DNA from 3 places in the Bacillus sp. TCT6 genome. Region 1 is predicted to be linked to each of the others. Evidence: predicted binding sites of a transcription regulator. Region 1 holds the regulator's gene; each other region holds the start of a gene.

Region 1 (11,104 bases):
TTGGTGCGCTTTATGGAAGTGTTCCATTTTAGCGCTCTTTTCGTGTGCTGAATTAGGGTCGTGTCCAAATTGGTTTACTGAACTTTTTTGAGCTCCTTTATTAACGTGGTTTGTCATTTGTATTCACCTCACTTTAAAAATTAGTATAAACATTATATAAAGAAAAAATCGTTAGAAAAGAAAAACCTCTTTACGATATGTAAAGAGGTTAGATTGCTATTTATGCATTGAACGTTCTTTCGTTTCGATACGTCTGTGCGGTAAATGCCATTTGTAATGAATAGAAACCATGCGGAAGCAAACAATTAAAATGAATAAAATGTAAAGAGCCCAATCGCTAACAATAATTTGAGCGCCAATTAAGAAACCTGCTAAAATTGTCCAAAAGGCATATACTTCAGCTCGAAGAACGAGAGGTTTTCTGCGGGCTAAAAGGTCGCGAATGATACCGCCGCCGATACCAGTTAAAACAGCTGCCACGATTGTGGCGCTAATTGGTAAATTTAATTTTTGAGCATATAATGCTCCTTGTACAGCAAATGCTGATAAGCCGATAGCGTCAGTGATATTTTCCCACTTTTTCCAATGTCTAATTAACTTATTTGGAAAAAGAAAAATAATAGTCATTGATAAAAGTGCGATTTGGAATAACATGTCTTGTTGCCAAAACGCGACAATCGGATAACCAATTAATAAATTACGAAGGGCACCTCCCCCAAATGCGGTTGCCATTCCTAAAATATACACCCCGAAAATATCATAATCCTCTTCCATTGCAACAATGGCTCCGCTTAGTGCGAAAGCGATTGTGCCTATGATGCTAAAAATCTCCCATGCCATGAATTTTCTCCCCCGCTAACTAGATGAAATGTGCTTCCTCTGCTATTATATTAGAAGGTTTAAATTTCGAAAAGGATGAGTGAACATATTTGATGGAAGAAAAAGAAAAAGTCATATTAGTAGGCTGTCAATTGCCGCAAGATGATGATGAAAAATTTATGCATTCCATGAAAGAGCTTGCATCACTAGCTAAGACTGCGAGAGCGGAAGTGTTAGTTTCAACAACGCAAAAACGACCAAAGTTTCATCCGGCAACTTACATAGGTAAAGGGAAATTAGAAGAGCTTACAATGCTAACTGAAGAATTAGAGCCGGATGTTATTGTATTTAATAATGAATTAACGCCGAGTCAAATTCGGAATTTATCCTCAGTATTAGATGCGAGAGTAATTGATCGAACGCAACTAATACTAGATATTTTTGCGCAACGTGCGAAGTCGAGGGAAGGTAAGCTTCAAGTAGAATTAGCTCAGTTGCAATATACAATGCCACGTCTTATGGGTCAAGGGTTGTCCTTATCACGTCTTGGTGGTGGTATTGGAACGAGAGGACCGGGTGAGACGAAACTTGAGACGGATCGTCGTCATATTCGATCGCGTATTGATGAAATAAAGAAACAACTTGCAGTTGTTGTGGAACACCGAAAAAGATATCGTGAGAGAAGAAAAGACAATAAAGTATTTCAAGTTTCATTAATAGGCTATACAAATGCAGGGAAATCGACACTGTTTAATAGATTAACGGAAGCTAATACGTTTGAAGAAAACCTTCTGTTTGCAACACTAGACCCAACGACGAGGAAGATGCCGTTACCTTCTGGTTATACAGTATTACTAACTGATACTGTTGGTTTTATACAAGATTTACCCACTTCATTAATTGCTGCTTTTCGTTCAACACTGGAAGAAGCGGGGGAAGCAGATGTTATTTTACATGTAGTTGATTCTGCGGATCCTAACTACATAGGGCATGAAAGAACAGTAAAACGATTATTATCAGAACTTGAAATTAATCATATTCCTATTATTACGTTATATAATAAAAAAGATGAATTACATCAAAACTTTATTCCGTTTCCGAAAAGTGATTTCTTAATGACTAGTGCTTTTGAAGAAAGTGATTTATTGCGTATAAAAGAAGCGATAGAAATGAAAATGAAGAAAGAAATGGATCGTTATCGAGTAGAAATCCCTCCGAGTGAAGGTAAGTTATTAACGCTTTTAAAGACGGAAACGCTATTAGCAAAGATGGAGTTTCTGGAAGATAAATTTGTATATGATTGTGCAGGGTATATTTTTACTCATTCATCGCTTAATGTGCAATTAAAGAGATTTTTAGTGGAAGAAGGAGAAAATAAAAATGTTTGATCGTTTGAAAAATGGAGAAAAAATTGCTCCAATCGTAAAAGAAGTAGAGAGTCAGATTACAGAAGTACATAAACGTGCGGATGAAGTAATTGAAAGTAATCAGTTTCGTGTATTAGAAAGTTTTCGTAAACATAAAATTAGTGACTCGCATTTTATCCCGACGACAGGTTATGGTTATGATGATATTGGCCGTGATTCGTTAGAAAAAGTGTATGCTGATGTGTTTGGAGCGGAAGCTGGACTTGTTCGTCCGCAAATTATTTCAGGTACTCACGCTATTTCTACAGCGTTATTCGGTATTTTACGTCCAGGAGATGAGTTATTGTACATCACTGGAAAACCGTATGATACGTTAGAGGAAATCGTTGGCGTGCGTGGGAAAGGTGTAGGTTCATTTAAAGAATATAATATTGGTTACAATGCAGTTCCGCTAACTGAAGGTGGGCTTGTTGATTTTGAAGCTGTTGCAGCAGCGATTCATAGTAATACGAAAATGATCGGTATTCAGCGTTCGAAAGGTTATGCTACTCGTCCATCGTTTACTATTTCTCAAATTAAAGAGATGATCGCGTTTGTTAAAGAAATTAAACCTGATGTTGTTGTGTTTGTAGATAACTGTTATGGTGAGTTTATTGAAGAGCAAGAGCCGTGTCATGTTGGTGCAGATTTAATGGCGGGTTCGCTTATTAAAAACCCAGGCGGGGGAATTGTAAAAACTGGTGGTTACATTGTCGGTAAAGAACAGTATGTTGAAGCGTGTGCATATCGTTTAACATCTCCGGGAATTGGTGCGGAAGCTGGAGCGTCTTTATACAGTCTGCAAGAAATGTATCAAGGGTTCTTCTTAGCGCCACATGTTGCAGGACAAGCGCTGAAAGGTGCAATTTTTACAGCTGCGTTTTTAGAAAAGTTAGGAATGAACACGTCACCAGCGTGGAATGCACCAAGAACAGACTTAATTCAATCTGTTCAATTTGATGATAAAGACCGTATGATTGCCTTCTGCCAAGCGATTCAATATGCATCTCCAATTAATTCGCATTTTACTCCGTATGCAAACTATATGCCAGGTTATGAAGATGATGTAATTATGGCGGCGGGAACATTTATTCAAGGTGCAAGTATTGAATTGTCTGCTGATGGTCCGATTAGACCACCGTATGTTGCATATGTGCAAGGTGGATTAACGTATTCGCATGTTAAAATTGCGATTTGTTCTGCGATTGATGAATTGATTGAAAAGAATTTATTAACAATTTCTTAAAGGGGAGCTGTCGATATCGGCAGCTTTTTTCGTATAAAAGTAACGATTTATGCGATTAGAAAAAAGAATGAAAAAATTTATAAAAAAACATGTAAGAAAAGCTAACATCTATTGACACTAAACATAACATGGTATAAAATGAGAAGCAGTTAAGGCGAAGGAGGAACTGAAAAATGAAAGAAGATAGACGTTCTGCCCCGCTGTTTCCAATTGGTATTGTTATGGATTTAACACAATTGTCTGCACGTCAAATTCGCTACTATGAAGAGCATAATCTTGTTTCTCCAACCCGTACAAAGGGGAATCGTAGATTATTTTCATTTAACGATGTAGATAAGTTGTTAGAGATTAAAGATTTGTTAGATCAAGGCTTGAATATGGCTGGTATTAAGCAAGTGTTACTAATGAAAGAAAATCAAACAGAAGCAGTGAAAGTAAAAGAAGAAACAAAAGAAATTTCAAAAACTGAGCTTCGCAAAATACTTCGAGATGAACTACAACATACAGGTAGATTCAATCGAACTTCATTGCGACAAGGTGACATTTCAAGATTTTTTCACTAAAGATAACTGATTCTGAAGGCGATTAGAGGGACTAAGGAGGAATTTATAATGTCTAGATACACAAAAGAAGATATTTTCCGTTTGGCGAAAGAAGAGAATGTAAAGTATATCCGTTTACAATTTACGGACCTTTTAGGGGTAATTAAAAACGTAGAGATTCCAGTGAGACAATTAACGAAAGCTCTTGATAACAAAATGATGTTTGATGGATCTTCGATTGAAGGTTTCGTACGTATTGAAGAATCTGATATGTATTTATATCCTGATTTAGACACTTGGGTAATTTTCCCTTGGACAGCTGAAAAAGGTAAAGTAGCTCGACTAATCTGTGATATTTACAATGCAGATGGCACTCCATTTGATGGAGACCCACGTAACAACTTAAAACGTGTGTTAAAAGAAATGGAAGCTTTAGGATTTTCAGACTTCAATCTTGGACCAGAGCCAGAATTCTTCCTATTTAAGGTTGATGAAAAAGGAAATCCAACATTAGAATTAAACGATAACGGTGGATACTTCGACCTTGCGCCGATGGATCTAGGGGAAAACTGTCGTCGTGATATCGTTCTTGAACTTGAAGAAATGGGATTTGAAATTGAAGCATCTCACCATGAGGTTGCTCCAGGGCAGCATGAAATTGACTTTAAATATGCAAATGCAATTCGCTCATGTGATGACATTCAAACATTCAAACTTGTTGTAAAAACAATTGCTCGTAAACATGGTTTACACGCAACATTTATGCCGAAACCACTATACGGTGTGAACGGTTCAGGTATGCACTGTAACTTATCATTATTTAAAAATGGTGAGAACGTATTCTTTGATGCAAACGGTGACTTACAACTAAGTGATGATGCTCGTCACTTCATCGCAGGTATTTTAAAACATGCACCAGCATTTACAGCGATAGCAAATCCAACTGTAAACTCATATAAACGTCTAGTACCTGGATATGAAGCGCCTTGTTACGTAGCATGGTCTGCACAAAACCGTAGCCCGTTAGTACGTATCCCTGCATCTCGTGGTATTAGTACACGCGTAGAAGTACGTAGTGTTGACCCAGCTGCAAACCCATATTTAGTAATGGCTACATTATTAGCTGCAGGTCTTGATGGAATTAAAAACAAATTAACTCCACCAGCTGCAGTAGACCGTAACATCTATGTAATGACAAAAGAAGAGCGCGAAGAAGCAGGTATCGTTGACTTACCAGCAACATTAGCGCAAGCGTTAGTTACATTACAATCTAATGAAGTAGTATGCGGTGCACTAGGAGAACACTTACTTGAGCACTTCATCGAAGCGAAAGAGATTGAGTGGGATATCTTTAGAACACAAGTTCACCAATGGGAACGCGATCAATATATGTCTCTATACTAAGAGGCTTGAACCCTTGATACAACTCGTATCAAGGGTTTTTTAATTCCCTATTATTACAATTTTATATGGTTGCAAAATGAAAAACAGCCACATAAAAGCCAATAATTAATAACAAGTAGTGATATCATAGAAAAATATTATCAGATAAATGTAAGTTTTATATAATTTGTGAAATGAAAAAGCCTTGATACTACGGTATCAGGGCTTTTTTAGTGAAGTTATTGGATATGTTAACTACTAGATAATGGATTGTTTTTGGTTATTTTGAATCATGTTACTAAGAAAATCTGTTCAAAAGAATTGATCTTATCTTTTTTAATCACTTGTGCTATAACTTAATAATTCTTTACTGCCTTGTACAACGCGAGCGATGATTTTTATGTCCTCATCTGCAAGGCTATAAGTTTGTGGCTTGTGAATCAGATTATTACTCAATGATATTAACGTAATGATGCTCAGTTATAACACAGTCTTATTCAGAATTTCGTTAGTTCATTTTCTAAATTTAGGGAATAAATATAGTTTAGTACCTTGCAATAAATAATACTAAGTGGTATATTATGGATAAAACAGGTACCGTGTATTGAACAGTACTAAGATAGGAAAGGAGGATGACACTTGAACGTTCAGTTTAAAAAAGGTGTGCTTGAACTTTGTGTATTAGCACTTGTAAAACGTAAAGATAGTTACGGTTATGAACTTGTTCAGCAAATTTCTAATAAATTTTTAATATCGGAAGGGTCAGTATATCCTTTGTTACGTCGTTTGACGAAAGAAGGGTATTTTCAAACGTATTTAAAGGAATCTACGGAAGGGCCACCTCGTAAATATTATCAATTAACAGAGCAAGGGGAGACGCAATTTCATTTGTTAGTAACAGAATGGCGTGATTTTGCGAAAGGGGTACAAGAAATTATTGAAGGGGTGGAATGGGATGAGTAAAGAAGGGTTTCTTAAAGAATTATCAAGTTATCTTAGAAAGTTACCAGAGGAAGAGAGGCAAGATATTTTATTGGATTATGAAGAGCACTTTCAGTTTGGACTAGAAGAGGGGAAAACTGAATCAGAAATAATTCAGGGCCTTGGTTCTCCGAAAGTAATCGCAAAAGAGTTACTTGCGATGTATCGCTTCGATGAAATGAAAAAAAATCCATCGACTTCAAATGTGACAAGAGCTGTTATGGCAGCGATTGGACTTAGTTTGTTTAATTTTATTATTGTGTTAGGCCCGTTAGTCGCAATTGTTGCTTTTATATTTTCTTTTTGGATTGGTGGCATTGCTAGTGTAGTAACACCATTTTTCGTTATTGGAAAAGTATTTATGGGTACTTTTATATGGTTGGATCTTTTCGTTAGTATAACGTTTGTTGGAGTAGGTTTGTTGTTATGTATTATCGCTTTTTATAGTACAAAGTGGTTTAAGAGATTGTGTGTACGATACGTAATATGGAACTTCAAAATGATAAAAGGAGAGTAAATGATGAAAAAACTATTTTTAATCGCTATCGCTTGTATCATTATTGGAGTAATAGGAATTTCCCAAACATATGAAAAAGCAGTACAAACTGCTGAAAAAGGCGATAAAGAAGATGTAATTAAAAACGAAACATTAAAAAATATAGAAGTTAAGTTAGATGCCGGAGATATTGTTATCCAAAAATCTCCTGACTCTTCTTTTTATGTAAAGCAATCAGGAGATGTACGTAAACAAGAGATTCGTATTGCAGAAGATGGTGACACATTAAAAATTATTGGGGAAAGAGAAAAAGGTGCTTCATTTGATTTTTCTTTTTACGATTTTAGGTTCCAAACGTCTAAATTGACTCTCCTTGTGCCCGAACGCTCTTATCAAGATGTAAAAGTAAATTCATCTGCTGGACAAATCGAAATGAGTGATGTGAAAAGTGATAGTGTAAGTGTTAGAACACTTGCTGGAGAAGTAGAGCTGAAACAAGTAACGTCTAAGAATGTGGAGGGATCTACAAAAGCTGGTGAGGTGAACTTTAAAAAAGTAATAGGGAAAGTGACCGCAAAAACAACAAGTGGGGAAATAAATATTCAAGATCATGATTCTAAGTATAATCTAGAAGCAAGTTCAACTGCGGGAGATATAGATATTACTTTATCGGAAAAACCACAAGATGCGGTAATTACTGGGCAAAGTGCTGCCGGAGATGTAACAATTTTTAATGAAGAAAATAATAACGTAACAATTGGAAATGGTAGTAAAAAGATTAGCGGTAAAACGGCTGCTGGAGATGTCACGATTGAAACTCGTTAATAAGAAATAGAGTGCATGGAAATCTATCAAAATACAAAAAGAAGATAATTACCGTATATAAATAAGGTAATTATCTTCTTTTTATTATTTTTAATGTAAATCACGATATACGCCAATTACTTTCCCGATAACTGACACTTGTTTTAAAATGATAGGTTCTAATGAAGAGTTTTCTGGTTGTAGACGGAAATGGTCTTTTTCTTTATAGAAACGTTTAACAGTTGCTTCGTTATCTTCTGTTAAAGCGACTACAATTTCACCATTATATGCAGACTGTTGTTGGCGAACAACAACTAAATCTCCATCGAAAATACCAGCTTCAATCATACTATCTCCAGAAATACGTAACATGAACACTTGGTCTGCTCCGGAAACAATGCTAGCTGGAAGTGGGAAATGTTCCTCTACGCTTTCGACCGCTGTAATTGGTAAACCAGCAGTAACTTTTCCGACAATTGGAACTTGAATAACAGATTGTGTTTCCGTATCCATTCGGTCTTCGCCTAAAATTTCAATGGCACGTGGTTTTGTTGGATCGCGTCGAATGTATCCTTTTTCTTCTAATCGTGATAAATGTCCGTGCACTGTAGAACTAGAAGCGAGGCCGACTGCTTGACCAATTTCACGTACGGAAGGTGGATATCCTTTTTCTTGTACTTTTAGCTTAATAAAGTCGAGAATGTCTTGCTGGCGTTTCGTTAACTTTTCCATGTTTTCTAACACCTCGTTTTCTTTCATTTTTCTTATTAATAAGTATAACATGTGAAAAAACATTCTACAAACATAAGTTCGAACAAATGGCAGATTTATGTTACACTATAGGGAAATGATAGGGAGAAAGAGGGGTTCAAAATGAATGCAATTATTTATGCACGTGTGAGTACAACGAAAGAAGCGCAAGAAACATCATTATTACGTCAAAAAGATGAATTATTGCATTTAGCTGAGCGCTATCAAATGAATGTTACGAAGGTGATTGAAGAGCAGGCTAGTGGGTATACAATTGAACGTGACGGTATATTAGAGGTGTTAGATACAATTCGGGACGAACAAATTGATGTGTTACTTATACAAGATGAAACGCGCCTTGGTAGAGGGAATGCGAAGATTGCATTAATGCATTGTTTACATAAAGAAGGCATAAAAGTATATACACATACACATAATGGTGAATTACAATTGTCGGATTCTGATTCGATGGTATTAGATATTATTGGTATTGTTGAAGAATATCAAAGGAAGATTCATAACTTGAAAATTAAACGAGGTATGCAACGTGCAGTAGAAAAAGGTTATCGTCCAGAAAATAATTTAAAAAATCGTCATTTAAGTGTAGGAAGAGAGAAAAAAGAAGTGCCAATTGAGGAAATTGTACGTTTGCGAAAAAGTGAACTCACGTTTGAAGAAATTGCAGCAACACTACGTGGATTTGGTCATAATGTTTCAAAGGCGACTGTACATCGTAGATATGTAGAGTATACGAAGCAATTGCTTGATAAAGAAGAGTAACTATTGTATGATAATAATCAGTTTTGATTAGAAGGGGGATTCGAGATGATTAATCACGAACTCGTTGAACGCATTAACTTCTTAGCGAAAAAAGCAAAAGCTGAAGGTTTAACTGAAGAAGAGCAACGTGAGCGTCAATCGCTACGTGAACAATATTTAAAAGGATTTCGTCAAAATATGTTAAACGAACTTAAAGGTATTAAAGTTGTTAACGAAGAAGGTACAGATGTTACACCGACGAAATTAAAAGCTTTAAAAAAGCAAGATAATGCAAAATTAAATTAAAAGATGGGCGAAGCCCATCTTTTTTATTTGTAAAAATCCTTATTTAATAACTTTCCAGTTGTTATTAACGGTTGCTTCTATCGTTCTATGTTCCAATATATAATTAGCGATAAGTTCAGACATATCAGTGGGTATATCTTTTACTATCGGTTTGTTTTGAAACATAAAGAAATTTCCCCCGCCACTTGCACGATAATTATTCATTACAACGTCATATTCGTCATTCATATTAAGAGGAGCACTTTTATGCTGTAAAGATTCTACTCTTTCACCAATTGGTTTTGAAATGTTTAATACATATGAAATCCCTTCCCACATATCATAATTATAATGTTGTGGTTTTGGTTCTATGTAGGTAGGGCTTACGATGATGGATCCATCTGTTTTTAATGTGAAATAAGAAGCAGAGAGTTCAAGAGCATCTTTTATATCTGCTCCAGTTATTCTAATTACTTTTAATGTGTTTGGATAAATATAATTAGAAACGATGTCACGCATTGTTACATGTTCTGGGAAGCCTGGAGATGTATTATGGAACAAACTTGTACAAGAAATTGATACATTAGCTATATCCATCTGTATTTTATTTATGAACTCGATAAAAGGATGATCATGCAAACGAGTTTGCATAGCATCTGAAATTTTCATGTCCCCCTCAATAATTCCAATAGGTTGATCAAGCCACTTTTGTGTTTTCTCTTCGTAATCGGCTACCAATGAAAGTACATCTTGGTCCGCTTCAACCCCTTGTACAGATAATAATTCAGAAGAACTCTCTTTTTTCACCCATTTATGTTTCATTTTTTCGAATGTTACTTTTACTTTTCCAACTGAGTGTCCATTGCATCCGGTCTGTAAAATTGTTACACCGTTAGCCATTGTGTGAGAAATGTCTCGGTGTTGATGACCTGTTAGTAAAAGATCTATGCCTTCAATTTCCTGGCACATTGCATATCCTTGGTTTTCACCTGTTAACACTTCAGTCGGTTCCCCGGTTTGTAAATCACTTTCAAATCCACCGTGATAGGCTACGACTAATAAATCTGGTTTCTCGTGTTCGTGAATATAAGAAACCCATTTTTTTGTAGTCTCTAATGCATCTTCAAATAGTAAATCTTTAATATGATGGGCCTGTTCCCAATTTGGGATGTAATGTGTTGTTACCCCTAAAATAGCAATTTTTATATTTGATTCAATCTGTTTGATTATATAAGGTTTTCCGAAATAGGGTTTCTTTATGTTTTTATCTAAAATGTTTGCTGATAGGTACGGGAAGTTCGCAGTAGTCACAGCATTATTTAATATGTCCATCCCGTAATTAAATTCATGATTGCCGATAACTGCAGCATCATACTGTAGGTAATTCGCTAATAAGGACATTGGGTTTTTTTTGTTTTTTTCGTATGTAACATAATGATAAGTAAATGGTGTTCCTTGAATGAAGTCACCATTATCAATTAAAAGAACGTTTGTATTTTGGGAACGTTCTTTTTTTATAAGAGTAGAAATTTTAGCTAAACCAAGTTCTGCCGGGGAGTTATCTTGGTAGTAAATGGGATAAACAGTGCCATGTATATCGCTTGTTAATAAGATGTTTAAAGTTACAGTTTGA
Region 2 (11,104 bases), on a different contig from region 1:
AGCAACTTTGATTTCATACCCTGCATGCTTTGAAAATAATTCCTTTGCCTTTGTAGTATATTTGATTGCTGGTAGTGGCTGATAAATATGATAATGGAAAGAACCAAACATATAATTAAATTCAGCTATTTCAAGTTCATCCGGAATAGCCTTTAATAATGTTTCAGCTTCTTCGTATTGCTCTTTAGCAGAAGTGTAATCTCCCATATTAATTGAATAAATTGCTTTAAAAAAACAATGATAGTATTTTAGGAAGACATCTGCTTGATCAGGTATACAATCTATCTTTTCTAAACTATCTTTATAGTTTTTAACGTCATGGGTAAGTAACTTATATCTAAAATCTAGTAATGAATAATAGATAAGGATGTTTTGGTCTTCTTCAATTTGATGAATTTTACTATCAATTTCTTTCTTGAAATTTGTGGATTTTAGTACATGTTGTGAAATAATGGACTGATACCAATTGCTTAGTAAATTTGTTATTTCTCCTTTAGAGACAGTTTGTACATTCATATTTAATCCCCTCATCCTATTAGTATATATTTCCATAATCTTATCATGTTAGCAGAATTCCAAGGTGCTGGTGTTGTTGAAAAAATAAAAACTGAATATTCTGATTTTAAACAACTGCTATTGTTGAATAAAACTTAGATTTTTAAATGACTTTATTATTACATTTTTTAGTGTAATGAAATATCTTACTTTAGACACTACAGAAACAACTATATTTTTAACCCCGTCCTAAATTTAGAACGGGGTTATGCTTGTTTGAACTTTTAAAATTTAATAACTTTATTATCATCTTAAAATTCTGCAATGGGTCAAAATTTAAAATTATAAATGGAGGGAATTAAAGAATAAAAACCATGATATAGTAACCCCTTATAAATAATGAATAGCCTTTATTTAAAAGCTACATTAAAAATATTCTTCAAATCCCGGAAGTATAAGTTTGCCGCAAATAAAAAGAACCATAACCTTGCCAGAACGGCGAAGTTATGGTTCAAATCACATATTCCGTCAAATTGAGATGTCAATGCGTCGAACGGAGTCTATTGATCATTCCTCTTCCTTTTGGCATATTGGAGTTACTCATGATTTGTGTCCTCCTATTAATGTGTTTCTGTGTCTAGCTGTAGCGCTATGCGTGTAGGATAAGGAAGATTATAAACTCTTTAATAATAAAAAGGAGCAAAAATATTGCTCCTTTTTCATTTGAATTTTGTCCAGAAATAATAAAGTTGTTTAATTTACAATAAATTCGTTTAAAACATAATAAAGTTATTTAAAAAATGCTGGTCATGTTATTCAACAATTGAGCCATTTAATTGAATAACACTACACAAAAAGTCGCTTTCCCTTACGTAAGGAAGGTGACTTTTTAGCTTGATTTCCCCCTTGTTATCAAGCTATTTATTTTAAGTTTCTTTGACTAATTTCGAAAATGTTGTTGACTATTCAGTTGAACTGTATTACTTTATTATTAAGTTGAACTATATAGTCGAACTGAATAAAGGGTGAGGATATGAAACATAAATTACTACCGTTGTCTGAAACCATGCATTATATTTTATTAGCTATGCGTGAGCCACTCCATGGCTATGCCGTAATGCAGAAGATAGAAAAGATAAGTAACGGTACTGTTATTTTAGCAGCTGGTACATTATACGGTGCGATTGAAAACTTGAATAAGCATGGTTGGATTGAATCTGTTGGAGAGTCAGGTCGGAGAAAAGTTTATATGATAACTGCGGAAGGAAGTGCCATTTTGAAAATGGAGCAAAATAGGCTATTACATATTTTATCCCTGTACGAAGGAAGTGAATCGAATGAAGACAGCTAAGATATTTTTTGATATCGAAAAAGAGGAGCAATGGCTGAATGAGCAATTGCAAAAAGGCTATCGTTGTACAAATATTAGTGGATTAGGAATATACACTTTCGAAAAAACCGACAAGAGATATGTGATGCGACTGGATTATCAAGATTATTTGTCAAAGAAAAAGTTTAAAGATTACAGAGGGATATATGAAGATTTTGGTTGGAATTATATAAAAGGGCCCTGGCTTAGTGGAACTCGATATTGGCAAAAAGAAGATGATGATCAAAATGAAATCTTCTCGGATCGCCAATCAAAGAGCAATTATTATAAAAGATTGATGGGTTATTCATCTGGTATTAGTATACTGTTATTGCCTTATTTTCATATGCTTTACAAGAATTCAGGTGTATATTTAACTGAAGGTCTTTGGAGTATGAAAGGTGTATTGTTTTGGAAAGCATTATTATTTGAAACTCCATTTGTCCTTTTGAGGTTGCTTCCAGCCCTTATGCTTGTTTTCGTTGGTATCAGCTTCTATAAAACTTATCAAAAGTATTCAATGCTAAAAGAAAAATAAACGTTTTTGAAATCTTCCAGAATTGCGCGCTATTGTTGAATAAATCATAGATTTCCAAATGACTTTATTGTTATATTTTTGAGTACAGTGAAGTATCTTATATCGAAAATTAAATAACTATATTTTAACCCCGTCCTAAATTTAGAACGGGGTTATGCTTGTTTTAGGTTTTAAAATTAAATAGTTTTTTGTCTATTTACAAATTTCACATAAAATTTTGAGTCTATAATTCCAAAAGAAACTTTACATGGAAATGGATTTTTCCCTGCTGAAGCAGATTGCATACAAGAAAGTACCCAATATTCCAGCTCTAAAGGTAAGCGATATGCTTGAATACTACCATCATTGTTTTTTACTGTTATAATCGGTGCATTTACCCTGGTTGTAGCAAAATCATCCGTTGTTATCATTGCTACTGCATCGTTAGTGTAAAAACCAGCGTTTAACACCTCATAAACCATTCCGTCTTCTTCATTAATAATCATAGGTATATTTAGAAAGGGATATTTATTAATATCATTATGAATAACTACTCCTGCTGTGTTCTTTCTTAACTGATTCCTTTGCATTTTTACACTCCCTTAAATGAACCTCTAACTTGATAACGTTAATTTATTCTATTTTACACCTATTATATTAGAAAATTGGAGTTTTATCTTGTTATAAAAAGCATCGGTACATATAACAGCACTATTTGGTGGATCAATATTAACAACAGTCATATAGCTAGAGAGTAAATAACCTTCTTCGTAGTATGTAATTAGTATTTCTTCTTCAGATACTAAGGAACATAACAACATGTTCTCAATTAATTCTTTTTCGTCATCTGTTAAGATCGGCCGAGTTACTTTGTTTTTCTCCTTGATGATTTCACGAATACCAGCAAACTGTTCAGGCATTGCTGCGAACGGAGTCCATTTGATCATTTTTCTTCCTTTTGGCATATTAGCGTTGTTCATGATTTGTGTCCCCCTATTAGTGTGTTTCTGTATCGTGCTGTGGCGCTATGCGTGTAGGAAATCCCCCGCAATATGCTGTTCTTCCCAAACCGTGTGCGTATTTCATCCATTACTTTTGTTAATTTTACTTCTTGTTCTCGCTGCGTGACATTATCGAAAAGAGAAATTTGTTCCTCCCCCTCTCGAATTAGATTCGTTAGAGAAATGTTTATGCTGCGGATCGGTTCGCCAGTGTATTGTTGATGTAAAAAGTATGTACAAATCTTATAAATATCCATTGTTAAGTTAGTTGGACGACTTAAAGTATGTGTTTTTCTAATACCACCGTTATAACTTTTGCTATAACCAACAGAGAAATGAACGGTTTGAGCAAGTTTGTTTTGTCTTCTAAGCCGATAACAAACTTCTTCAATATGTTCCAGTAGAACAATTGGAAATTCTTCTATTGTATAGTCACGCATTAGAATTTGGCTTTTTCCAATTGAAGTTGTAGTAGGAATGTATTTCTCCGAAATACGGCTGAAGTCAATGCCGTTGCTATGTAAGTGCAATTCCTCCCCAATCTTGCCGAAACTCTGTTTTAAATATTTAAGAGGATAATTGGCTAAATCTCCGATACAATGTATTCCTTTTCGATTCAACTTTTCTTCTGTTTTGTACGAAATGCCCCAAAACTTATTAAGCGGTCGTATGCTCCATAATTTCGTAGGGACATCTTCATACTTCCAAAGAGCAATTCCGTCCTTGTTCTTCTTAGCTTCAATGTCTAAAGCAACCTTACTCATAAGTGGGTTAGGAGCGATTCCAATTGTACATTCAACTCGTGTATAATCATATATTTCACGCTTAAACTTCATAGCGAATTCGTATGGATCATTGGCAAATAAATGAATGCTATCGGTAATATCCATGAAAAATTCATCGATGCTGTATTGGTGAAAATCCTCAATAGGAACGTATTGTAAAGCTAGTTTTGTTATGTAATTGGAGCATTTTATATATGTTCCCATAATCGGATTCACAACAAGAATATCTTTTCTTCGAGGAATCTCGTATAGTCTTGCCGTCTTCTTTACGCCCAGGGCCTTTAAGGGTGGTGTTGCTGCAAGAACAATTGAACCATTTCTATTTACATCGCCGACTACAGCCAACTTTGTATGCATGGGATCGAGTCCCATTTTGATGCAACTCACTGAAGCATAAAAGCTGCGTAAATCAACACATAAGATGATTCTATTCGGTAGGATTGAATAGTCATACATCGTGATTCCTCCCAAAATAAAAGAACGTTTGTTCTCATTATACACGAACTAACGTTCTTTTATGAAGAGGTTTTATAAATAAAATTTGAATATAAATATTTTGTTAAGCAGAATATTTAACGAAAAGCTTGAATCCCCAAAAACGAATCTTTACATCTAATTTTTTCTTTCTTCCCTTTGTTTTTTTCATAGTTAAAATATCCTCCTTTTTTATAACTAGCACAACAGAAGCCTACGTTGCGTATTATAAGAATTCTTTCCCTGTTTTTTAAGAGTAATTTTAAAAAAATATGATTTTTTTGAAACAAATAATATCACGAATGATTTCGTGTGATTTCCAATCTACCTATTCCGACAAAACCTAGCAAAGACTTTGCGAGCTTCGTCGATGGATTTTAAGAGGTATTAAACCTTGGATATGGAATTTTGCTTATAGGAGGTGGTGTAGCGCTATGTCAGAAGCAGAAGTAATATATACCAGCAATGAGGTCTATAGTCGTTTAGGGGTAAGTGGCAGCACACTTAGAAAGTATTCGGATGTCCTTGAACGTGAAGGGTATGATGTAAGAAAAAATAGTCGAGGGAGAAGGGAATATACAGAATTTGATATTGTACTTATTGAACAGTTAGTAGAGTTGAGTAAGCAAGATGGTATGACTTTAGAAAAAGCTGCGAAAATGATTGCAAAGCAGTTTGGAATCGCTAATAAGAAAGAGGAATCCCAGGGTACTGATCCAGTCCCTTATCAAATGCAATATCAATTCCAACAACAATATAGCGCTATGATAGAAGAAATTAATAAGGTGCAGCAAGCAAATCTAATAGAAATGGAAAAGAGATTAAGTGATCGCATAGATCAACGGAATACATTAATTGAGGAAGATATGAGAGATCGTAAGGAACGTGAAGAAAGGATAGAAAAGAGGTTGGAGCTAAGGGATGATAATCTTATGAAGATGGTCAGAGAGATTCAAGATGCAAAACGTACTATTGTATCAGCCCAGGAAGAAATAGCGGCAGCACAAAAGAAAACCTGGTGGAAATTTTGGAAGTGAGTACATTCATTAGTGGGTGTACTTATTTTTGTGAAAAATAGTAAAAAGGGCTACTCAATATGAATAACCCTTTTTTATAAATTGCTAGAAAATAACGTACTAATAACTATTTAGAATACTTTTCAAACGCCTTACTAATTACTACAAGTCCTGTTACGAAAGAAAGTGTTCTTATAATTAATTCAGCAACTAGCAAATCACCCATAGTCTTTGAAACATCATATAATTCACCAGTAATAATAATTAGTGCCATGATTATTAGAATTCCTATTAGAATTTGAATGAACAGAATATATTTAGGCTGCAGAGAGATTACTCCCATTAAATTAGCATGTAATTAAGAAGTAATCGACTTTTTAAAAATTTATCAACTTAAAAATATACATTTCCTTCTTTATAAGTATATTTATAGTGACTCGTCGCATAAGATGCACTAAAATCTACACTTCCATGCTTCCCTACAGTAATGGATACATTACCATCAAAAGTAGTTGTACCATTATTATGAAAATCACCATTAACAATATAGAAAATTCTGTTAGGATCTTCTAAATTTGCTTGAACTGTACCACTGAACGTTTTAGAAAGGCCATTTGCATCTCTATTCATATTAATATGTTTTATTTCCTTAATACCCCTGAAGCTTCCACTCCATTCATTTGTTTCACAATAAGATACATAAGATTTTGGATGCTCTACCTTTCATCATGGAGAGTAGGAAAAGGTGTTGCCCAGACGTTAGATACATCTTGTAATTAGGCAGTAGTAACAAAGGATTTTAGAGTTAGGCGGCTTACACCCAAAGAGTGCTGAGCGCTCCAGGGGTTTCCGAGTTGGACGTTTGATTGTGCAAAGGAAGTAAACTCAGACACACAATTGTACCGACAAGCAGGTAATTCTGTAAGTGTACCGGTTATTTATGCGATTGCCTAACGATTGCAGTAATTAGGTATTTTAATTTCAATAACGCATTAATAGTTCTTATAGGGGTAGCACCACATGCCCATCAACTTAAGAATACAAATCAGCCCCAAAACGAAAAAATGAGCTTTTTTATTACAAATTAGCATAAAATATTGTTCTGGGGGTAGTTATATTTTCTTGGCTTGATAGCGATGGGGTCCTGCCAACATAACAAGAATTTCGTACGCCAAGGAATTATTAGGTATATTTTTTTAATATATCCATTTTAAAAATAAGTTATACAAATAACTTGTTATATTTGCATGTACCCTAGCTGATATAATGTATAAGACAATTATTGGCTAATTAATAGTTCGCATATATTAGGGAGGTACATAAGTAATGATAGAAATAATCGCGGCATTAGTTTCACTAGTCGTACATTTTATTAGTTATCTCTTTTCAACAGGAGAAGACAAGAAAAAGGCAAAAGCAGATTTAAAAGAAGTTGTTACTGGTACTTATGGGAAAATGTTGTTAGGATTTTTTGGAGCTGCGGCGGTTACAGGAATATTTGTAGTCATTTGGATTTTATCAGAGTAAACCTTTCCGTTATTTTAGCCTATATAACGTATAAGGCAACTATTGGCTAATCAAGTGTACATATTTGCGTATGACGCAATAGATGTTTAACCAAGAAGAAAAGCATAAGAGGAAACAAGAAATTGAATAATAAGATATTTTGCAAAATATTTCTCTTTGTGAAAAGATAAGATCCTAATCTCAGATCTTATCTTTTTTATTTGTTAATTTGCAATAGGGCTACCGCCATATGCCCATTTTCATGATTAGTTCGTTTTACTTTTAATACTCTCAGTTGCTTTTTTAAATAGTTTCATTGCCTGTTCTGCTTTGTTTTCTGCCTGTTCCAACTTATTATCATTTTGTTCTTCTAATGCATCTGAGAGTAATTGCAGAGCATTCCAGTAATTATCCATTGCCTGCTTTATCTTTTTTTGTTCAACTTCTAACCCTTTAGGTGCCTCAAGGTATTTGATGTCTCTTACGTGTATTTTTGCCATATCCAAACTCAATTGGATTTCACTTTTCTTTGACTCATAATCCTTTATATCTGAATGCCCTATATTTTGTATCATTCTCATAACTTCATCCATCTTATTTGTATTTTCTACGATGGCTGCTTTGTATTTATCAACTTCTGAACCACTAACTTTGTCGTTTAAATCTTCCTCACGATGACCCTCTTTCGCATGTTTCTGGTTCTCTTCCTTTACCTTTTGCTCTACATCAGGGTATTTCTCGTTTATCCCATTAAATACTGTCTCCCATTTAGAAACACCATCATCTATCCCAAACATACCGTTTTGTATGCTTTCTTTTGCTTTATCCTTATCATATTCACCATCATACTTACGGGCATCATACTGTCTAACTGCATCTTCTATTTTTATTAGGTGTTTTCTAATCTCTTCTACCCCTTCTTGTATTAAAAATTGGTAGTCTTCATACTTTTTAGGTGGTTTGATTTTTTCAAAACGGTTTATGTCCAAACTAATGTGACTAATTAAGGAATCTATCTCACCTATGTAGACACCCTCTTTTGTAAATAATTCATCAGTTTTCTTTTCTAATTTTTTTAAATGATACTGGAATTCTAAGTGTAGTTCAGTCAAACGATAAGGGTAATCTTCTTCAGATACTTTTACCTTGTTTTCACCTTCTGTGTCTGATACATTTGATTTACTTTCTTTACTACTTGATTCGTCTTCCTTACTTCCCTTTTCATACTCAATTCTAGACAAGGCGTTTCTTAGTTGATTTTCAATCTGTTCATCACTATAGTGTAATTTCTTTAGGTCAGATACCATTTTATCTGCATCATAATACTTATCTACTTTTCTATACTCTGACTGTGTAAGTCCATATGTATTTAATGTGCAACCTACTAGCATGAAACTAACACTTAACCCTGCTATTGCGATACCCTTAAATGATTTATTAATATTCATTTTAAACTTATCCCCTTTTTCTCTTAGTAATTCTTTTCTTCAACAATAGACAGACCTTCATGAGTTTTTGCATTGTCTGCTGCGTAGTTTAGTTTTCCTAACTTATTGTTTCAGTCTTAACTTAAATTTCTTCCTTATAATTACAAAAAGGATATACCTAAACATATAACTGCTAGTAAAATATATCCTTATATTATTTTATAATGATAACAATTAATGAGTCAAAGTGATTTGCGAAAATTATATAAAACAGGCATAATTTATTAGTTACTTGGTACTACCTTTACAGGAGTAGCAACACGTCTTCATCAACCCCAAAAAACAAATAACCAAACGAAATTTTGTGCTGACTTGTGACAAAAAACCTCATTTTTTCATTTTAGGAAAATCCTGAATTCTTAAATTAATTTGCATGGGGTACCGCCACATCGTTATCAAGCTAAGGTTTTGCACTATTCATAAAGAAAAAAAGACGTTATCCTTTTTGTAGAATTATAGGAAAGGATGGCGTTTTTTTATGGATCTTCCGATTCTTGACGAACTTCAACCGATTGCTGAAAAATTACAACAATATATGTCTCCCCATGTTCTAGAGCACTTAGCTAAAGAAATAGGATTCGTTCATCGAAAGAGTAAATATCAAGCAAAGGAATTAGTTGCTTTATGTGTATGGCTTAGCCAACAAGTTGCAAGTACATCACTCACACAATTATGTAGCTGTCTTGAAGTATCTACAGGTGTTCTTATCAGCCCTGAAGGGCTTAACCAACGATTTAATGCTTCCGCAGTACAGTTTCTTGAACAAGTTCTAGCTAAACTTCTAACTCAAAGAATTCATTCAACACAAGAAATAATTCATCAATACACCACGACCTTTAAGCACATTCGGATTCTAGATTCTACAACATTTCAGCTTCCAGATATATTTTCTTCACATTATCAAGGTTCGGGTGGAAGTAGCCATACGGCAGGAGTCAAAATTCAATTAGAGTATGACTTATTGAGTGGGAAGTTCCTGCACGTTTATGTAGGAGAAGGAAGAGAAAATGATAAAGCCTTTGGTTCAACAAGCCTACAAACCATTCGACCAAAAAACTTGTATATAAGAGATTTAGGCTATTTTGACTTACATGATTTACAGAATATCCATGATAAACGAGCTTACTATATCTCACGTTTGAAATTAAATTCTCGAATCTATCGTAAGAATGATAGGCCAGAGTATTTTCGAAATGGGACCCTGAAGAAAGGGTCACTCTATATTCAGTTAGATATGGAAGAAATCATGAATCAATTGTCCCCTGGTCAAACAATGGAGATTTCAGAGGCATACATTGGACAGTATCAAAAATTACCAGCTCGTGTTATTATTCATCGATTAACAAAAGAACAAACAGAGAAAAGGTTGAAGGAACAAGCCAAAAAAGAAAAAAAGAAAGGTATTACCTACAAAGAACGAAGTAAACGGTTGAGTGGGATCAACGTGTATATTACGAATCTTTCTACAGAAAATGTTCCAACGGAACATATCCATGACTTGTATTCATTACGCTGGCAAATTGAAATTTTGTTCAAAACATGGAAATCTTTTTTTAAAATTGACAGGTGCAAAGAAATTAAGAAAGAACGCTTAGAATGCCATTTATATGGGCAACTCATTAGTATTTTACTCTGTTCATCGACGATGTTCAAAATGCGTCAGTTACTCTTAGATAAGAAAAAGAAAGAGCTGAGTGAATACAAATCCATCTATATGATAAAGAATTATTATCTATTGTTTTATGAGGGACTAAAGAAGGGCATCCATGAATTATTAAAAATTTTATTGCGTTTGTTTTACCAGTTAGAAAAAAACGGACGAAAATCTCACCGGTATGAAAAGAAAACAGTCTTTGATATCTTAGGTGTTGTGTATGATTGTACGTTGTCACAAGGTTTCCAAGTTGCATAATATTTTTAAAAACACCTATTTAATAGGTTTATTTGTTATGCACACCTTTAGTGTAGTCGTAAAAATTTCAAAAAACACATTCACATATACCCTCTTGTCCCCCTTAGCTTGATGGGCATGGGGTAGCACCATTAAAAACTTTAATTGCTCGGCTAATTCAACAAGCTTCTCTCCATATTCTAATAGCGTATTACTTTCTACAATTCAGAAAGCGGAAAAATGATGGAATTCAACGACTATTCCCTTTAAAATCGTAGTTTTAGGGTGATTATAATTTATTAATAGAATATTCAGTTAAATATTTATAAATAAATTATAATATTATAAAAATAGAAAAATATGATATCTTTATTTATGTAAAATACTTACCGAAAAAGGAGGATTTTCCATGTTAAAAAAATAACTAGTGGTATTTTAGTAACAGGTTTATTATTCTCTGCTACAGGGAATGCATTTGCGGCACAGGATACGAAAGCTAATAATGGAGAGGGAACTTATGCATCCATTTCAGTCAAAGCTGCTGAAAATTCTAAGAGTCATTC
Region 3 (11,104 bases), 2.5 Mb from region 1:
TCTTTTAGCAAAAGGGAGCGGCCCATACTTTTACTTACCGAAAATGGAAAGTTATTTAGAAGCGAGATTATGGAATGATGTATTCGTATTTGCTCAAAAATATATCGGCATTCCAAATGGAACGATTAAAGCAACTGTGTTACTGGAAACGATTCACGCTTCGTTTGAAATGGATGAAATTTTGTATGAGCTAAAAGATCATTCTGCTGGCTTAAACTGTGGAAGATGGGATTATATTTTTAGCTTTTTAAAGAGTTTCCGTAATCATAATAAATTCTTACTACCAGATAGAGCACAAGTCACGATGACAGCGCCATTTATGCGTTCGTATTCTTTGAAAGTAATTCAAACGTGTCACCGCCGTAATGCACCAGCAATTGGAGGAATGGCGGCACAAATTCCGATTAAAAATAATCCAGAAGCGAATGAAGCAGCTTTTGAAAAAGTGCGTGCTGATAAGGAGCGCGAAGCTTTAGACGGTCATGACGGGACTTGGGTTGCTCACCCTGGACTTGTACCGGTTGCAATGGAAGTATTTAATCACATTATGAAAACACCAAATCAAATTTTCAGAAAACGTGAAGAAATATGTGTAACAGAAAACGATTTACTAGAGGTACCGGTGGGAACGATTACAGAAGAGGGCCTTCGCATGAATATTAGCGTAGGTATTCAATATATTGCATCTTGGTTAAGCGGACGGGGAGCAGCACCCATTTATAACTTAATGGAAGATGCGGCAACTGCTGAAATTTCAAGAGCACAAGTATGGCAATGGATTCGTCATGAAGGTGGAAAACTAAATGATGGTCGTAATATTACGCTTGAATTAATGGAAGAGCTAAAAGAAGAAGAAGTAGCAAAAATAGAAAGAGAGATTGGTAAGGAAGCCTTTAAGAAAGGGAGATTCCAAGAGGCGACAATGTTGTTTACAAATCTCGTTCGAAATGATGAATTCGTACCATTTTTAACATTACCAGGTTATGAAATTTTATAAAAAATGAAAAGGGGATGGAATAAATGAAAAACGAAAGAATCGAGAAATTACAAGAAAGCTGGGAATTAGATGAGCGTTGGAAAGGGATCACACGTCCATATTCGGCAGAAGATGTAATTCGCCTGCGCGGATCAATTGATATTGAACATACATTAGCGCGCCGCGGTGCTGAGAAGCTTTGGACATCGCTTCATACAGAAGACTATATTAACGCACTTGGCGCATTAACAGGAAATCAAGCGATGCAACAAGTAAAAGCTGGGTTAAAAGCGATTTACTTAAGTGGTTGGCAAGTGGCAGCTGATGCAAACCTTTCTGGACATATGTATCCAGACCAAAGTTTATATCCAGCGAACAGCGTACCTGCTGTAGTGAAACGAATTAATCAAACACTTCAACGTGCGGATCAAATTCAACATATGGAAGGAAGCGATGATACAGACTATTTCGTACCGATTGTAGCAGATGCAGAAGCTGGATTTGGTGGACAATTAAACGTATTTGAACTGATGAAAGGTATGATTGAAGCAGGTGCATCAGGTGTGCATTTTGAAGATCAATTATCTTCAGAGAAAAAATGTGGCCATTTAGGTGGAAAAGTACTACTACCAACGCAAACAGCGGTACGTAATTTAATTTCTGCACGTCTTGCAGCAGATGTAATGGGAGTGCCAACAATTATCGTTGCAAGAACAGATGCAGATGCAGCTGATTTAATTACGAGCGATATCGATCCTGTTGATAAAGCATTTATTACAGGAGAAAGAACACCAGAAGGATTTTACCGTACGAATGCAGGTCTTGATCAAGCGATTGCGCGCGGTTTAGCGTATGCACCGTATGCAGACCTCGTTTGGTGTGAAACGTCGGAACCAAATTTAGAAGATGCAAAACGATTTGCGGACGCAATTCATAAGGAGCATCCAGGAAAGTTACTTGCATATAACTGTTCACCTTCATTCAACTGGAAACAAAAACTAGATGAAAAAACAATTGCGAGCTTCCAAAAGGAAATCGCATCTTACGGTTATAAGTTCCAATTCGTAACACTTGCTGGATTCCATTCATTAAATTACGGTATGTTTGAACTAGCACGTGGCTATAAAGAGCGCGGCATGGCAGCATACTCTGAACTACAACAAGCTGAATTTGCAGCAGAAAAACACGGCTACTCTGCAACACGTCATCAACGCGAAGTAGGAACAGGTTACTTTGATGAAGTTGCACAAGTGATTACAGGCGGAACTTCATCAACGACAGCGTTAAAAGGATCTACAGAAGAAGCACAGTTTACGAAATAAAAGGAAGGGGCACCTGTTTGAAGGGGGCCCCTTGTTATTTTGTGAACGATTCGAAAAGAGATATCAATTTATCGGCAAAAAACGATACTAACTTTTCTTTATTACTAAATCAACGCCACTCAGCCCTATGATTACGAATAAACTTCATATCTTTCTCATAATGCTCTAGATGTCCTTCATCAATCATTCTTTGGAAATTCAAGTCGCCTTCTTGCGCTTTTCGTTTCATATATGTACATAACCCTTCTAATCGTAGCAACACCATTCCTAAGTAATCTTCATCCATATTTTTACCATAGGACTGAACGAATAATTTCACTCTCTCTTTAATACGATCTGCATGTTGCGATGATTCATAATGAATGGCTTCACCAGATTCTGTATAATACACTCTACTTAAAGGCACACAAGTATAAAGTGTATAAGCGATATCCCATAGTCTTGGACCAGGAGCAGCAACATCGAAATCAATAATCCCTACTGGCTTCTCATTATTAAAAATAATGTTATATATGGCAAAATCATTGTGGCATAAAACCTCAATGTTATTTGGCGTGTGATCCATCGGTTTCCAATCATCTAATAACGGAAAATCACTTACAGCATCATGGTAAAGGCGGAGCATCTTTGCGATTCCTTTTAATACATCATTAGATCGCATATATTCTTTTAAAGGATAATTCCCAGCTTCTCCTTCAATAAAGGATAAAACCTCTCTATCTTCTTCATCTACACCTAAAAACTTTGGAGTATAATGAAATCCTTTGTTTTCTAAGTGTTGTAATAGCTTATGGATTTTTGCGCTATCTGGCTTTAACTCTCGACGAACAGTATTTTCAGAACGATATACGTTCGAAACGTTTCCGCCTGTTAGCTTTTCTTCGTTATCGTAGTTTGACATGTAAAAATTCCCCCTATAATTAAAAAATCCAATTCCAAATAGTGAATAGACCAACAATGGCAGAAAAGAGAAGGCAAGCAAGGAATGCTAGACAGCCAAAAGGAACTAGCTTATCTTGCCATGTTTCTTTATACTCATAAATTAACTCCTCTGCTACTTTCTTCTGCACTGAAGATAAAGGTTGATCTTTATACAAAGCTTTTATATGGTTAGAATCGCCTTTAAACTTTAAAGCGCGTGCAATATGATGAGGGTTATTTCCCATTGATTTCTCAAATAATAAACATGATTCATGCATAATATCTGTTTTATGCTCCTCTAGATACCAGTAACGTCCAGCCATTTCTGGATATTGTAATTTATAATAAATATCTCCGAGTTGTTTTCGAAGATGTAATTCATTTGGGTATGTAAAGATGAGGCCGTGCAATCTGTCTCTTGCTTTTCCAAGATTATTATTTTCAATATCCTCTTCGATTCTTTTTAATGTTTTTCTAGGAATTTTGTTGTTCATAAATTCCTCCTTATTTGGAATAGAGATAATTATATTTTATAAGAAATACTAAAAATTAGAAATTCCATTTTAGAAAAAGATTGTACATTTTATTTTAATGTGCTATGATGATGTCAGTTGAATAGTTAAATTAAGCAATCCATATGTTATCAAGTGCTGAAAACGAACGAGAAAAAGTATGTGAGAACTAGTTTATGTTTCGTATTTGATAATGTGTGGATTCTTTTTTTAGACAGGAAGACTAAAAAATTTAAAATTTGTATTTTCTTAGGAGGAAATAATTATGGCAGTAACAGGACAAGTAAAATGGTTTAACAACGAAAAAGGTTTCGGTTTCATCGAAGTTCCAGGCGAAAACGACGTATTCGTACACTTCTCAGCAATCGAAACTGACGGTTTCAAATCTTTAGAAGAAGGTCAAAAAGTTAGCTTCGAAATCGAAGACGGTAACCGTGGACCTCAAGCTAAAAACGTAATCAAACTATAATTTTATAGTTGATGATGGAAAAAAGGATGGCTAATGCCATCCTTTTTTTTTAGGTTGTGCAGAAATTTTTTTCAGAGCCTGTTTTTATATCTAAATCTCTTTTTCTATGTTACAACTGGTAAAAAATTATCGGGAATGCGTATTAGTTTCTGTATAAGAATTAGTTCAGCAAGAGCATTTGCTGCGTATGATAGTAAATAACTATAAGTTTGTATTCTTTATTGAAATAGGGGAATCTTTTCCAGATAGACCTTGAGTCTCATCTTTTTTGTTAGTATTGTTATTGGAATTTTGTACGTTTTGAGATGATGTTTCTAACAGTTGTTCTTGTTCCTTGCTAGGAGTATTCAGAGCATCTGAGGGGATGCTATTAACCTGCTGACTTAATAGATTTTCTTTATCCATAGTATACAACTCCTTTTTAGAATTCGATAAAAAGCAATGTAATTATAAATAGCTACTTATATATATTGTGTTTTTGAATGACATTATATACAAAACTTATATTACAAAGTTAATTAATTGACGAATTGTTAGTGATGGAAAAAGATGTACAAATTTAAATTTTTTAGTAAAAATTTAAAGCGGGTAACAAGTACAAATACTCTTTCTCATGTTTTATATAAGGATCATATTACAAATCAAAAAAGATGTAGAGAACCTTGGAAGAAAATATAGTTGTTTTTCTAAGGGTGAAGAAGAATAAATAAAATGATACTACAAATGTAAAAAGGCTTTCCAAAAAGGAAGGCCTTTTACTCTTTTTTCGCTACGTTTTTCTTCTCACGTTTTTTACATTCTGTACATTTTGATTTACGAAACGGTTTGGCAAAGAATAGCAGAATAAAAAATAAACCGAATATAATACTAGCTGAATTTTTCACGATAATGACGCTACTATTTTTCATTTGAATCGATGGTTGGATCTCTTTTTCTTCCATAGTGGCCCTCCATATATTGGATTTACATTTTAATTATAACAAAGTTAATTGTTGTAATGATGTGAAATGAGGAAGTGATTTCAAATATTTATAGCAGTATAAATGCTTTTTTGTGCACAATGCCATCTTGTTATTTTTATATATTTATTTTGAAATTTGAAGAATGTTTGATAAATAATAAATTAATGTAAAATAGTAGAATGTGCAATCCGTTTTCTTTTCATAGGTGCTAAAATTATATATGCAGCTGCTAATATAAATGGAAAAAAGGAGATAATAGAGTATGGAAAGTAAAGTGGAACGCTATGTCGAAAATTATGTTGTAACGAAAAATACGATGGCCTTACTTCCTGTTATTCTAAGTGAAAAGAAAATTGTTACGCGAGTCGTTGAAATGAATGATTCTTTTTTCGTATTTCAAAAACCACTAGATATTATAGAAAGAAGTTGCCGAAAGCATGGTTCTAGTTTCTTAGGCAGAAAAGAAGGAACGAAAGAATTAACTCATATTACACATAAAGCACCGATTGCGATTAGTCCTACAGATCAACTTTATTTTTTCCCTACCTATTCTTACTCTAGAAAAGAGTGCGCTTGGTTGTCTCATTTTTATATTGAAGGTAATAAAGAATTAAAAGATGGAAATCTTATTATTAGGTTTATAAATGGCTTTGCTGTGAAATTAGAAATATCAAAAACTAGTTTTGAAAATCAACAAAATCGTACAGCGAAATTGCGTACTGAATATGAAGATCGTAGGAAAAAACAAGGGAGCCCTTGTTTTAAAGAGATTGATAAAAAAGAGGAATCAACATTAAGACCTGCTTATGAGAGAGTGTATTTTGTGAAGGAAGGCGAAGTGTGAAAGGATGGGGGAATCATCCCCATTCTTTTTTTGTTTATCCGCTATTTACCGGGCAGTAAGACGCACACATCAAAATTCAGCGAAAGCAAAGAAGTTAGGTGGGGGCCCTGCTGCCTGTAAAAGCCGGATTGGTGAGGGTTGATTAAAGTTTCATTTTATCAATCTTTATAGATAAAGAGATGTGTTAGAAAAACCGAGTTGTAATTTCATTTACCGATAAAAATACCGGAAAACCACCTAAATAACAAAACGAACGACATTTCCTGTCGAATATTGATAGATTATCATAGCTAAATAATGAAGGAATTCTTATGAAAGATATGGAAACTTTAATAAATACATCTCCATATGTCGTATCTACCATTTCCTCTTTCATATAAGCAATGATACAGTAGGGATAGTATTTAGAGTAAAGGGGTAAAGTGTAGAATGGATTTTCAGACAATCAAAGAGTATTTTTCACCAGAAAATATGGATCATATTGTTGAGAGTTATAAAGCGTTCGGACCACTTCTTGGTATTGGTTTACCGATGATAGAGGCGTTGATTCCAGCATTACCGCTTATTGTATTTGTACTGGCGAATGCTGTTGCATTTGGCTTTTGGCTCGGTTTTCTTTATTCATGGCTTGGATCAGTAATGGGTGCATTACTTGTCTTTTTCATCATCCGCCATTTTGGTCGCAGTCGTTTCTTTTCGTTTGTAAATAAGCATGAGAGAGTAAGAAAAGCAATGGGGTGGATTGAAAGGAAAGGATTCGCACCGATTTTTGTTATATTTTGTTTTCCGTTTACACCGTCAGCGCTAATAAATGTTGTCGCTGGTTTATCACGAATTAGTGTAAAACAGTTTGGGCTAGCGTTAGCATTCGGAAAACTTGTGATGATTTTTATTTTAACGTATATCGGTCATGATTTAATGTCATTTATTCATAATCCGGTGAAATCAGTCATTGTAGCGATTGGTATTTTTATTTTATGGTATGTCGGTAAGAAAATTGAAGTAAAGTTAGAACTACATTAAGAATAGTCTTCTTTGTAAAGGAAAGCTTCAGTATTAAAGGATAAGGGGAGAAGCGGATGAAGAAAACTTTGAAAAAAGAAGGCATAGAGTGGATACGAACAATTTTAATTGGTGTATTATTAGCTGTATTTTTTCGAACGTTTTTCTTCTCAACGTATGTTGTAGAGGGGAAGTCAATGATGCCGACATTGCAAGATGGTAATATGCTCGTTGTAAATAAGGTGAGTTATCAAGTTGGGGACTTGAACAGATTTGACGTTGTGGTGTTTCATGCGAATAAAAAAGAGGACTATGTAAAGCGAATTATCGGTTTACCTGGAGATCATATTGAATATAAGTATGATAAGTTATATATAAATGGACAATTTATTGATGAGCCGTATCTAGAGAAATATAAGAAAGAGATAAATGGAAGGCAACTAACAGGCGACTTTAAATTAGAAGAGTTAACGAAAGAAAAGCTGGTGCCACCCGGGTTTATTTTTGTAGTAGGTGATAACCGGCTCGGGAGCTGGGATAGTAGACACTTTGGCTTTGTAAAAGCTGATACAGTCGTCGGTAAAGTTGATTTGCGATATTGGCCAATTCAAGAGGTGCAAACGAATTTTTCAAAAGGTTGATATAATAGATAGAAGTATAGAAAAGACAAACAACTCAGTTTGTCTTTTTTCGTGTACTATAATACAATTATAGTAGCAAACTAACGTTCGTTATGTAAGTGAAAGGTGGGGTTACATGTCACTTCGATTTGTGATTGGTAGAGCGGGAAGTGGAAAAAGTACACTTTGTTTACGCGAAGTGCAAGAAGAATTAAAACAACGCCCGAGAGGGAAAACAATATTATATCTTGTGCCAGAACAGATGACATTCCAGACGCAGCAGGCGTTAATTGGAAGTGAGGATGTAAGAGGTTCTATTCGGGCACAAGTTTTTAGTTTTTCACGATTAGCGTGGAAGGTACTACAAGAAGTTGGCGGAGCGAGTCGTCTTCATATTGATGAAGCGGGTGTACATATGTTACTCCGTAAAATTGTAGAGTCTCGTAAAGATGGATTATCGGTGTTCCAAAAAGCAGCGGAGCAAAACGGTTTCTTTGAACATCTTGGCAGTATGATTGCAGAGTTTAAACGTTACAATGTAACGCCATCTAACGTATATGAAATGTGGCAACAATTGGATGCGCATAGTAGCAGTGCCGAACAAAAGTTACTAGCGAATAAAGTGTATGATTTACAGCTATTATACGATGATTTTGAACGTGCTTTAATTGGAAAATATTTAGATTCAGAAGACTACCTGCAATTGCTAGTGGAAAAGCTTCCGCAGTCTGAATATGTAAATGGTGCGGAAATTTATATAGATGGATTTCATTCATTCTCCCCGCAAGAGTTAGAGATTGTAAGACAGCTTATGATTTGCGGAGCGAGAGTTACGATCACGTTAACGATAGATGAAAAAACGTTAGCACAGCCAGTAAATGAACTCGATTTATTTTATGAAACGACGTTAACGTATGAAAAAATCAAACAAGTAGCGCGTGAAGAGAAAATAGAAATTGAAAAAACAATTCCACTTATGGAACAGCCGCGTTTTCATTCTCCGGCATTAGCGCATTTAGAAGCTCATTATGAAGCGCGTCCGAATGAAAAATTTAACGGTCAAGCGAGTGTAACGATTAGCACAGCTGCGAATTTACGAGCGGAGGTAGAAGGTGTTGCTCGTGAAATTCGTAAACTTGTTGCGAATGAAAAATATCGTTACCGAGATATTGCAGTGCTTCTTCGTAATGGGGAAAGTTATTACGATGTGATGCGCACGTTATTTACAGATTACAATATCCCGCACTTCATCGATGAAAAGCGTCCGATGTCACACCACCCATTAGTAGAATGTATTCGTTCTGCACTCGAGATTATTAGTGGGAATTGGCGTTATGATGCGGTGTTCCGCTGCGTGAAAACAGAGCTTTTATATCCATTAGACGTAAGAAAAGAAACGATGCGTGAAGAAATGGATGAATTTGAAAATTACTGTTTAGCGTACGGTGTACAAGGAAAGAGGTGGACTTCAGAGGATCCATGGATGTATCGCCGTTATCGTTCTCTTGATGATACGAACGGGATGATTACAGACAGTGAACGTGAAATGGAAGAGAAAATAAATATGTTACGTGACGTTGTAAGAACACCTGTTATTCGCATGCAAAAAAGGTTAAAGCGTGCAGGAACAGTTATGCAAATGTGTGAAGCAGTTTACTTATTTTTAGAAGAACTGGATGTTCCGAAGAAGCTAGAAGAATTACGTATACGTGCAGAAGAAAGTGGAGATTTCTTATTTGCGACAGATCATGAACAAGTATGGGAAGAAGTAATGAGTCTTCTTGATACATTTGTAGAGATGCTTGGTGAAGAGAAAATGTCTCTTTCTATGTTTACGGACGTTATGTCGACAGGTCTTGAGGCACTTCAATTTGCTAACATTCCGCCGTCATTAGACCAAGTGTTAATTGCTAATATTGATCACTCCAGGTTATCTGACGTGAAAGCAACGTTTATTATAGGTGTAAATGAGGGGGTCATTCCAGCAGCACCTATGGATGAAGGTATGCTTTCTGATGAGGAAAGAGAAGTTCTTGGTGCGGCAGGGATTGAATTAGCGCCAACGACGAGACAAACTTTGTTAGAAGAACAGTTCGTTATGTATCAAATGGTAACGAGAGCGTCTGAGAGGTTATACATTTCATGCCCGCTTGCAGATGAAGAAGGAAAGACGTTACTTGCGTCTAGCTTTATTAAGAAAATAAAAAGAATGTTCCCTAATGTGAAAGATTCATTTATTACGAATGACGTAAATGATTTATCACGTTCAGAACAAATTTCATACGTAGCAACGCCAGAAGTAACGTTATCTTACGTTATGCAGCAACTACAAACGTGGAAGCGATACGGATTTGAAGGGAATTTAGACTTTTGGTGGGACGTATACAACTTCTACGTAACTTCAGATGAATGGAAACAAAAAAGTAGCCGCGTCTTATCAAGTTTATTCTATCGAAATCGTGCGAAGAAGCTAAGTACAGCAGTAAGTAGAGATTTATATGGAGATATAATTAAAGGAAGCGTCTCTCGTATGGAACTATTTAACCGTTGTGCATACGCTCATTTTGCACAGCACGGTTTATCACTTAGAGAGCGTGATATTTTCAAGCTTGATGCACCAGACATCGGTGAATTATTCCATGCGGCATTAAAGAAAATTGCGGATAAGTTATTGCGTGAAAACCGCACTTGGGCGGATTTATCTATAAAAGAGTGTGAGCATCTTTCTGTCTTAGTAATAGAAGAAATCGCACCGTTATTACAACGACAAATTTTATTAAGTTCAAACCGTCATTTCTATTTAAAACAAAAACTACAACAAATCATTTTCCGTACGTCAATCATTCTTCGTGAACATGCGAAGTCGAGCGGATTCGTACCAGTTGATTTAGAAGTGCCATTCGGTATGGGCGGTACAGGATCACTTCCGCCGATGGAATTCTCACTACCAAATGGTGTGAAGATGGAAGTAGTCGGCCGTATTGACCGTGTTGATAAGGCAGAAGATGAGAACGGGACGTTCTTACGTATTATTGATTATAAATCAAGTTCAAAAGCGTTAGATTTAACAGAAGTGTATTACGGATTAGCACTTCAAATGTTAACGTATTTAGATGTTGTTACTTCGAATGCACAGACGTGGATGAAAAAAGGCCAAGCAGCATCACCAGCGGGTGTATTGTATTTTCATATCCATAATCCAATTGTTGAAATGAAAGGTGACGCATCTGAAGCCGAAATTGAAAAAGAAATTTTAAAGAAATTTAAAATGAAAGGACTCGTATTAGGAGATGCTGACGTTGTTCGTTTAATGGATAACAAACTTTCAACAGGAAGTTCAGATATTATTTCTGCTGGCCTGAAAAAAGACGGTAGCTTTAGTGCGCGTTCAAGTATTGCAAGTGAGCAAGAGTTTAACGTACTGCAAAAATATGTACACCATACGTTTGAAAATATCGGAAAAGATATTACAGAAG

Evidence for each region. The regulator LexA, encoded in region 1, represses DNA repair genes until DNA is damaged. The targets are predictions, from matches to a motif close to CGAACATATGTTCG.
Region 2: the regulator LexA is predicted to act here: its motif matches at 4,668-4,681, upstream of AC0ONG_RS29125 (Y-family DNA polymerase).
Region 3: the regulator LexA is predicted to act here: its motif matches at 7,726-7,739, upstream of addB (helicase-exonuclease AddAB subunit AddB).

The regions. Positions count from the first base shown of each region.
Region 1 is NZ_JBVYHX010000001.1:3,330,933-3,342,036, reverse strand. It holds gene AC0ONG_RS16910 (hypothetical protein) at 1-117, opposite strand, end outside; gene AC0ONG_RS16905 (trimeric intracellular cation channel family protein) at 217-840, opposite strand; gene hflX (GTPase HflX) at 933-2,207, shown strand; gene AC0ONG_RS16895 (methionine gamma-lyase family protein) at 2,200-3,471, shown strand; gene glnR (transcriptional repressor GlnR) at 3,645-4,034, shown strand; gene glnA (type I glutamate--ammonia ligase) at 4,083-5,417, shown strand; gene AC0ONG_RS16880 (PadR family transcriptional regulator) at 6,036-6,359, shown strand; gene AC0ONG_RS16875 (DUF1700 domain-containing protein) at 6,352-6,894, shown strand; gene AC0ONG_RS16870 (DUF4097 family beta strand repeat-containing protein) at 6,895-7,698, shown strand; gene lexA (transcriptional repressor LexA) at 7,789-8,409, opposite strand; gene AC0ONG_RS16860 (YneB family resolvase-like protein) at 8,551-9,207, shown strand; gene AC0ONG_RS16855 (DUF896 domain-containing protein) at 9,253-9,492, shown strand; gene AC0ONG_RS16850 (bifunctional metallophosphatase/5'-nucleotidase) at 9,532-11,104, opposite strand, start outside.
Region 2 is NZ_JBVYHX010000003.1:61,793-72,896, forward strand. It holds gene AC0ONG_RS29100 (Rap family tetratricopeptide repeat protein) at 1-516, opposite strand, end outside; gene AC0ONG_RS29105 (PadR family transcriptional regulator) at 1,529-1,846, shown strand; gene AC0ONG_RS29110 (DUF2812 domain-containing protein) at 1,833-2,402, shown strand; gene AC0ONG_RS29115 (hypothetical protein) at 2,579-2,971, opposite strand; gene AC0ONG_RS29120 (YolD-like family protein) at 3,020-3,361, opposite strand; gene AC0ONG_RS29125 (Y-family DNA polymerase) at 3,358-4,623, opposite strand; gene AC0ONG_RS29130 (DUF3967 domain-containing protein) at 5,076-5,678, shown strand; gene AC0ONG_RS29135 (hypothetical protein) at 5,785-6,000, opposite strand; gene AC0ONG_RS29140 (hypothetical protein) at 6,051-6,287, opposite strand; partial or broken gene AC0ONG_RS29145 (DNA cytosine methyltransferase) at 6,390-6,611, shown strand; gene AC0ONG_RS29150 (hypothetical protein) at 6,984-7,184, shown strand; gene AC0ONG_RS29155 (DUF7018 domain-containing (lipo)protein) at 7,430-8,611, opposite strand; gene AC0ONG_RS29160 (IS4 family transposase) at 9,129-10,562, shown strand.
Region 3 is NZ_JBVYHX010000001.1:878,703-889,806, forward strand. It holds gene aceB (malate synthase A) at 1-997, shown strand, start outside; gene aceA (isocitrate lyase) at 1,021-2,298, shown strand; gene AC0ONG_RS04400 (phosphotransferase) at 2,408-3,199, opposite strand; gene AC0ONG_RS04405 (DUF6584 family protein) at 3,219-3,713, opposite strand; gene cspA (RNA chaperone/antiterminator CspA) at 3,997-4,200, shown strand; gene AC0ONG_RS04415 (hypothetical protein) at 4,402-4,605, opposite strand; gene AC0ONG_RS04420 (hypothetical protein) at 4,956-5,141, opposite strand; gene AC0ONG_RS04425 (competence protein ComK) at 5,425-6,006, shown strand; gene AC0ONG_RS04430 (TVP38/TMEM64 family protein) at 6,436-7,029, shown strand; gene lepB (signal peptidase I) at 7,086-7,649, shown strand; gene addB (helicase-exonuclease AddAB subunit AddB) at 7,765-11,104, shown strand, end outside.